DNA from 2 places in the Bradyrhizobium sp. MOS001 genome. Region 2 is predicted to be linked to the other one. Evidence: predicted binding sites of a transcription regulator. Region 2 holds the regulator's gene; the other holds the start of a gene.

Region 1 (4,181 bases), on a different contig from region 2:
TTCTCCTTGACCTCGATCTCGGTCGCGCCGCCGACGCGGATCACCGCGACGCCGCCGGCGAGCTTGGCGAGACGCTCCTGGAGCTTCTCACGGTCGTAGTCCGAGGTGGTCTCCTCGATCTGGGCCTTGATCTGGCCGACGCGGGCCTCGATCTCCGGCTTCTTGCCGGCGCCCTTGACGATCGTGGTGTTCTCCTTGTCGATCACGACCTTGCCGGCACGACCGAGCATCTTCACCGTGACGTTCTCGAGCTTCATGCCGAGGTCCTCGGAGATGAGCTGGCCGCCGGTGAGGATCGCGAGGTCCTCGAGCATGGCCTTGCGGCGGTCGCCGAAGCCCGGCGCCTTGACGGCGGCGACCTTGAGGCCGCCACGGAGGCGGTTGACGACCAGGGTGGCCAGCGCCTCGCCCTCGACGTCCTCGGCGATGATGACGAGCGGCTTGCCCGACTGCACCACGGCTTCCAGCACCGGCAGCATGGCCTGCAGGCCGGACAGCTTCTTCTCGTGCAGGAGGATGTAGGCGTCCTCGAACTCGGCGGTCATCTTCTCGGGGTTGGTGACGAAGTAGGGCGACAGATAGCCGCGGTCGAACTTCATGCCCTCGACGATGTCGACCTCGGTGTCGAGCGACTTGTTCTCCTCGACGGTGATGACGCCCTCGTTGCCGACCTTCTGCATCGCCTGGGCGATCATCTTGCCGATGGCGGCATCGCCGTTGGCCGAGATGGTGCCGACCTGGGCGACCTCGGAGGAGGCGGCGACCGGCTTGGCGCGCTTCTCGATGTCCTTGATGACAGCCGTAACCGCGGTGTCGATGCCGCGCTTGAGGTCCATCGGGTTCATGCCGGCGGCAACAGCCTTGGCGCCTTCGCGCACGATGGCCTGGGCCAGCACGGTCGCGGTGGTGGTGCCGTCACCCGCGGTGTCGTTGGTTTTGGAGGCGACTTCGCGCAGCATCTGCGCGCCCATGTTCTCGAACTTGTCCTCGAGCTCGATCTCCTTGGCGACGGTGACGCCGTCCTTGGTGATGCGGGGTGCGCCGAAGCTCTTCTCGATGACGACGTTGCGGCCCTTCGGACCGAGCGTCACCTTGACGGCGTTGGCGAGAATGTCGACGCCGCGCAGCATGCGTTCGCGCGCGTCTCCGGAAAACTTGACGTCTTTGGCAGCCATTTCTTCAATCCCTCGTGTTTCGTGATGTGTCTGCCGCTTGCGGAATGACCGAATGCCCGGATCGCGCGATCCGGGCATGACATTCAGCGGCTGTTCAGGCTGGCGGCTTTAGGCCATGACGCCCATGATGTCCGACTCCTTCATGATCAGGAGCTCTTCGTTGTCGATCTTGACCTCGGTGCCCGACCACTTGCCGAACAGCACGCGGTCGCCGACCTTGAGGTCGATCGGGATCAGCTTGCCGGCCTCGTCGCGGCCGCCGGGGCCGACGGCGACGACCTCGCCCTGGGACGGCTTTTCCTTGGCGGTGTCCGGAATGATGATGCCGCCCTTGGTCTTTTCCTCGGCGTCGATACGTTTGACCACGACACGGTCATGCAGCGGACGAAATTTGGATTTAGCCATGACGTTTCCCTTTGGAGGCTCGCTTCGGAAGGAATGGAAGTGGGTAGGGGCGGCGTCCGTCCACCCTCTTGCCGAGGATCGAACGGCGCGCTTAGCAATCGGGCTTTCCGAGTGCTAATAGTGCGCCCGGAAATATGGCTTGGCCGCGATCCTGTCAAGCAAGGGTGGTTAAGCGATTGGTGAGGCGGATATAGGATCGTGTCTATAGAAACATATTGGTCGCGCTGGCGTATAAAGGACGTCATTGCTCCGACAGCGGTTTTGCGCTTGGCTGCAGGAGGGATGCGGTCGGGGTCTCATTTGGGGGACGGTTTGCTCGGGGGAATGTCATGATCAGGTCAGCTCACGCACGCACGGTTGCCAATCTGGCGGCCGCCTCCTGCCTGGCGCTGCTGCTTGGCGCCTGTGGCGGCGGTATGAGCCTGCCGTCGTTCTCGTCGTCTTCGCCGCCGCCCGAGGCCGAGCCCGGCACCGGCCCGGAAATGCCGGCGAGCATCCGCGCCGACGAGATCGTCGGCCGCTGGGGTCTCGCCTCGTTCCAGAACCCGGCCGACCGTGCCCGCACCGAGGCCGCGGCCCGGGCGCAGTGCAAGAATCCCTACGTGATCACCGCCGGTTCCTCCGGCGGCGTGATCATGCATCTCGCCGACCAGGCGACGCCGCAGGAGCTGCGGCTGAAGGGCTCGCCCAGCGGCAAGAACTACATCGGCCCGGCGGGGCCCACCCCCGGCGAGCAGGACCGCGAGATCGTCTCCTTCGACGGCCGCGTCCTGATCACCCGCTTCATCGACAAGGACGCCGCCACCCGCTACGGCAACATGGTCTACGTCCGCTGCGCGCCAAGGGCGTAGTCTCTCTACTTCGTCATGCCCCGCGAAGGCGGGGCATCCAGTACGCCGCGGCTTTTCGGTTCTAGCCTCGCAGTTTCTGGAATACTGGATCGCCCGGTCATGTCCCGGGCTGAACATCAAGCCGGGCGATGACAGTGGAGGGGATGCTCCAAAAACAAAAAACGCCGGCTCTCGCCGGCGTTTTGTTTTTCCGTAATGCCGCGCCCGATCAGTCGAACAGCGCGTCGATGTCGTCCTGCGAGGCGTGGCCGACGTCGCCGGCGAGCTTGGGGCCGTTGAGGAGCTTTTCGTCCTCGCTGCGGGTGTCGGCCGGCGCGGGCACATGGGCCTTGATCGCGTCGACGCCGCCCCAGATCTCCATCATCGCATTGATGTGCTGCTCGATGAACTTCATCGTGGTCATGACCTTGCTGATGCGCTGGCCGGTCAGGTCCTGGAAGTTGCAGGCTTCGAAGATCGAGATGACGCGTTCCTGGATGTCGTCGGCGAGCCGCTTCTGCTGATCGGCCGATTGCACCTTGGACATCGCGCTGGCCGCCTGGTCGATCGATTCGGCGGCTTCGAGGATCTGCTGGGTCGCCTGCTCGGTGCCGCCGACGACCGCGCCGAGCTCGCCATTGACCTTGGCCATTTCGCCGCCGTCGAAGCTCTTGCCGTGCAGCGTCGCGATCTCGCGCTTGGTGCGATCGATGGCGTCGTGGATGAGGTCGAGCTCGACCTTCAGCTTCTCGCACTGCTCGATCTGCGCCCGGTAGGTATCGAGCATGGTACGAGCTTCAGAGAGCTCGTGGGCGGTGGAGGCGTCGATCGCCGCCATGGCCGCGCTGCCGGACAAGGGCACGGTGCCCTTCGCCATCTGTGCGCGGATCGCACGCAGCTCCGCCATGATCTCGTTATGCATCGGCGCAGCCTCCTCAATCATTTCGGGGCTGGGCATCTCGCCGACAATAGCCTCCTCGACACGAAAACGTTTGCGGTGAATAGCCATCAGGAACTCCCCCCACCTCACTCACGCGTCTTTGTAGACAGAAGCAATTTAACACGAGGTTCACAGCGGGAACTGTTGCGCGGCCGCACGCGACGGCGCGAAAGGAAGCGATTAACCATGGGCCTGCGGCGTTCATCGAAAATAAACGCTGATCGCCAAATTGCACCCTCGCTCGCGACGTGGTGAATCGAAACGGCTGATACGTTTACCAAACAAAACGGCTTTTGCTCTTTATTGACCACGTCGCGGTCGCCGGTCAGCCATCGGCTCTGCACGACGCATGGGATCTAGACGAAACAGTACAGAGTACGTCGATGTTCAAGAAAATGTCTGTCGCGCTGCTCGGCAGCGCTTGCACCTTCATTGCCGGCGCGAACAGCGCCAGCGCCTTCGACAATAGTGTGCCGAACGATCCGCCCGCGGTGCTCTACCAGCCGCAGGTGCAGCCGGCGCCGGTGCGTGTCGCCTCCAATGCGAATATGGGCGGCGGCTTCATCGAGTTCCTGTTCGGTGACGGTCCCGGCCGCGGCCCGGCCTACGCGCCGCAACAGCCGGTCTATCAGCAGCAGCCCGGCTATTACGACCAGCGCCGCCTGCCACCGATGGGCGAGCCGCAGATGCAGGGTGGATATCAGCAAGGCGCAGGTCTCCAGCAGGAGGCGGTCGATCCGCGCCAGCGTCCGTTCGATCCGAGATTCGAGAAGCAATCCGTCGACTATAGCGGCAAGGAAACTGCCGGCACCATCGTGGTCGATACGCCGA
Region 2 (4,181 bases):
ACGAAGGCGCGGGCGCGATGCGACAGGCCGAGGCCAAGCGGCGGCAGGCCGTGCTTCTCGATGCTGGTCATCTCGCCGAACGTGCGATCGTGGCCATTGGGCAGGAACATCGGATCATAACCGAAGCCGGCGGTGCCGCGCGGCGGCCAGACCAAGGTGCCGTCGACGCGCGCCTCGACCTCTTCGAGATGATCGTCGGGCCAGGCGACGCAGAGCGCGGAAACGAAATGAGCGGTGCGCTTGTCGGGCGTGGTGGCGCCGCGCTCCTGCAACAGCCGCTCGATCTGCGCCATCGCGGCGGCAAAATCCTTGGCTGGACCGGCCCAGCGCGCGCTGTAGATGCCCGGCGCGCCGTCGAGCGCGTCGACCACGATGCCGGAATCGTCGGCGAAGGCGGGAAGCTTGGTCGCCTGCGCCGCCGCGATCGCCTTGATCGCGGCATTGCTGCGGAAATCGTTGCCGGTCTCGTCGGGCTCGGGCAGGCCGAGCTCACCGGCCGACACCGCCTCGATGCCGCAAGGCGCGAGCAACTCCTTCATCTCGGCGAGCTTGCCGGGATTGTGGGTCGCGATGACGAGCTTTCCGGTGATTCGGCGGTGCATGGGCCTATTGACTACGCGACGGCCAGTTTCTGCAAGTCCACGAGCCGCGCGATACCCTTCTGGGCCAGCGCCATCAGCGCGAGGAATTCGTCCTGTGTGAACGGTTCGCGTTCCGCGGTGCCCTGCACCTCGATGATGCGGCCATCGCCGGTCAGAACGAAATTGGCGTCGGTCTGGGCTTCCGAATCCTCGGCATAGTCGAGGTCGAGCACGGGCGTGCCGTTGTAGATGCCGCAGGAGATCGCGGCGACGTTGTCGCGCAGCACCTTGGCCTTGATCATGTTGCGCGCCCTCATCCAGTTGATGCAATCGGCGAGCGCGACCCAGGCACCGGTGATCGAGGCCGTGCGCGTGCCACCGTCGGCCTGGAGCACGTCGCAATCAACCGTGATCTGGCGCTCACCGAGCGCTTCGAGATCGACGATGGTGCGAAGCGAGCGGCCGATCAGGCGCTGAATCTCGACGGTGCGGCCGCTTTGCTTGCCGGCGGAGGCCTCGCGGCGGGTGCGTTCGGAGGTCGCGCGGGGCAGCATGCCGTATTCGGCGGTGACCCAGCCGCGGCCCTGGCCCTTCAGCCACGGCGGCAGGCGGTCTTCCAGCGTGGCGGTGACCAGCACATGGGTGTCGCCGAATTTCACCAGGCAGGAGCCTTCCGCATATTTGACCACGCCGCGCTCCAGCGTCACGGGGCGCAATTCGTCGGGCGCACGGCGGCTTGGCCGCATGGGAAATCCTCCAAAACTCTCGGAAAAGGGCTATTCGCGGTGCTTGTAGGTGGGGTGAGGGTGGGCGGCAAGGCTTTTTCACCCCGGGTTTTCCACCCCGCAAACGCCACGCTTGTCAGAACCCTCCGGGATGGACAAATTATAAGCGTCTGAGAGGAGTTACCGTCCGTGGCCCATCACGATCCGATCCATCTGATCGCGCCGCGCGCAGGCCTCGCCCAGCTCAACGAGCGTTCCCGCGACATCTTTCGTCAAATTGTCGAAAGCTATCTCGCGACCGGCGAGCCGGTCGGCTCGCGCAATATTTCGCGGCTGATCGCGATGCCGCTGTCGCCGGCCTCGGTCCGCAACGTCATGGCCGACCTGGAACAGCTCGGCCTGATCTATGCGCCCCACACCTCTGCCGGCCGCTTGCCGACGGAACTGGGCCTGCGCTTCTTCGTCGACGCCCTGATGCAGGTCGGCGACCTCAATGACGCCGAGCGGCAGTCGATCCAGAGCCAGTTGACGTCGGTGGGTCACGCCCAATCGGTCGAGGCGGCGCTGTCGGAGGCGCTGACGCGGCTGTCCGGTCTCACCCGCGCCGCAGCGGTCGTGCTGACCCCGAAATCCAATGCGCGGCTGAAACACATCGAATTCGTCCGGCTGGAACCCGAGAAAGCGCTGGTGATCCTGGTCGGCGAGGACGGTCAGGTCGAAAACCGCGTGCTGTCGCTGCCGCCGGGAGTTCCCTCCTCGGCGCTCACGGAAGCCGGTAATTTCCTCAACGCGCGGATCCGCGGCCGCACGCTGGCCGAGGCGCGGCTCGAGCTCGAAACCGCGCTCGGCGAAGCCCGCGCCGAGCTCGATCAGCTGACGCAGAAGGTGATTTCGGCGGGGATTGCGAGCTGGTCCGGCGGCGAGAACGAGGACCGCCAGCTGATCGTCCGCGGTCACGCCAACCTGCTCGAAGATCTGCACGCGTTGGAGGATCTCGAGCGCGTTCGCCTGCTGTTCGACGATCTCGAGACCAAGCGCGGCGTGATCGACCTTCTGGGGCGCGCCGAGACCGCCGAGGGCGTGCGGATCTTCATCGGTTCGGAGAACAAACTGTTTTCCTTGTCGGGCTCCTCCACGATCATCTCGCCGTATCGGGATGCCGCCGGCCACATCGTCGGCGTTTTGGGCGTGATCGGGCCGACGCGGCTGAATTATGCCCGCGTGATCCCGACCGTGGACTACGCCGCGCGCATCGTCAGCCGCCTCCTGGGGGGCTGATCGGCGTTTCCTCCGATCACGGGCGCTTGATTTTCGTGAGCATAGGCACGATATCCGGGCCAACAATCCCTTGAGACGAGTTCGAGAAGAGAGCCGATGACCGATCGAGACCGGCAGCCCGACGACACGACCCCACCGACCGACGAGCCGGTGGTGTCAAAACCCTACATCATGCCCGACGATCCGGAGCCCGGCTCGGTCGAGCTGTTGCAGAAGGAAGCCGCCGAGGCGCGCGACCGCATGCTGCGGACGCTGGCCGAGATGGAAAATCTGCGCAAGCGCACCACCAAGGAGGTCGCCGATGCCCGCCTCTACGGCATCACCGGCTTTGCCCGTGACGTGCTCGACATCGCCGACAATCTCCAGCGTGCGCTCGATGCCGTTCCGGCCGAGGCCCGTGCCGCGGCCGATCCGGGCCTGACCTCGCTGATCGAGGGCGTCGAGCTCACCGAGCGCTCGCTGCTCAACGCGCTGGAAAAGCACGGCGTGAAGAAGTTCGATCCGCAGGGCCAGAAGTTCGACCCGAACTTCCAGCAGGCGATGTACGAGGTGCCGGATGCGTCGGTGCCTGCGGGCACCGTCGTGCAGGTCATGCAGGCCGGCTACACCATCGGCGAGCGCGTGCTGCGCCCGGCGCTGGTCGGTGTCGCCAAGGGCGGCACCAAGGCTGCGCCGGCTGCGAACAGCAACGAAGTGAACTGAGCGGCGCACTGGTCGATTCTCATGGTGAGGAGGCGCGTCAGCGCCGTCTCGAACCATGCAGGCCCGGCTGTTGCAGCTCGGCCTTCATCCTTCGAGACGCGTGCTAAGGAGCACGCTCCTCAGGATGAGGGTTTGGCAGCTTTTCGCGCCGCTTACGCGCTCACCGCGATATCCGCGGACTGAATCCGCTTCACGCCGGCCTTGGCCATGTCGGCCCAGGCTTTTGCGAGCGAACCCTGCGTGTCGATGCCGCGGCAGGCGTCCTCCACCACATAGACCTCGAAGCCCGCCTTGCGCGCATCGAGCGCGGTCCAGGCGACGCAGAAGTCTGTCGCGAGGCCGGCGACGAAGACGCGCTTGATCTTGCGGCCCTTCAGGTAACCGGCGAGGCCCGTCGAGGTCTTGCCGTCGGCCTCCAGGAAGGCCGAATAGCTGTCGACGTCCTTGTGAAAACCCTTGCGGATGATGAGCTCGGCATGCGGGATCGCGAGATCCTTCGACAGCGCAGCGCCATCGGTGCCCTGCACGCAATGATCGGGCCACAGCACCTGCTTGCCGTAAGGGAGATCGACGGTCTCGAACGGCTTCTTGCCGGAGTGCACCGACGCAAACGAGATGTGACCTGGCGTGTGCCAGTCCTGGGTCATCACCACGTTCGCAAAGGCCTTCGCCATCTTGTTGATGACGGGAACTACCTGCTCGCCTTCCTTCACGGCGAGGCTGCCGCCGGGCAGGAAGCAGTTTTGCACGTCGATCACGAGCAGCGCGGAGGCATCGTCCGGCTTGATCGATGCGGCCGCAAGGAGCGCGGTTGGAGCAAGGGCTACGAGAGCGCTTGTCCCAAGCGCCGCGAGGATTTGTCGTCGATCAAGCATCGTTCGCCTCCCTCCAGGAT

The links. The regulator HrcA, encoded in region 2, represses chaperone genes, less so after heat shock. The targets are predictions, from matches to a motif close to GTTAGCACTCNCNNNNNGNGAGTGCTAAC.
Region 1: a site for HrcA is predicted at 1,671-1,699, ahead of CT676_RS13610 (co-chaperone GroES). Genes of this name have one in related genera too.

The regions. Positions count from the first base shown of each region.
Region 1 is NZ_SPVJ01000007.1:210,599-214,779, forward strand. Features, by position in the region: gene groL (chaperonin GroEL) at 1-1,175, opposite strand, end outside; gene CT676_RS13610 (co-chaperone GroES) at 1,284-1,580, opposite strand; gene CT676_RS13615 (hypothetical protein) at 1,910-2,431, shown strand; gene CT676_RS13620 (protein phosphatase CheZ) at 2,640-3,419, opposite strand; gene CT676_RS13625 (L,D-transpeptidase) at 3,734-4,181, shown strand, end outside.
Region 2 is NZ_SPVJ01000002.1:184,556-188,736, forward strand. Features, by position in the region: gene rdgB (RdgB/HAM1 family non-canonical purine NTP pyrophosphatase) at 1-602, opposite strand, end outside; gene rph (ribonuclease PH) at 614-1,327, opposite strand; gene hrcA (heat-inducible transcriptional repressor HrcA) at 1,496-2,584, shown strand; gene grpE (nucleotide exchange factor GrpE) at 2,681-3,286, shown strand; gene pncA (bifunctional nicotinamidase/pyrazinamidase) at 3,439-4,161, opposite strand.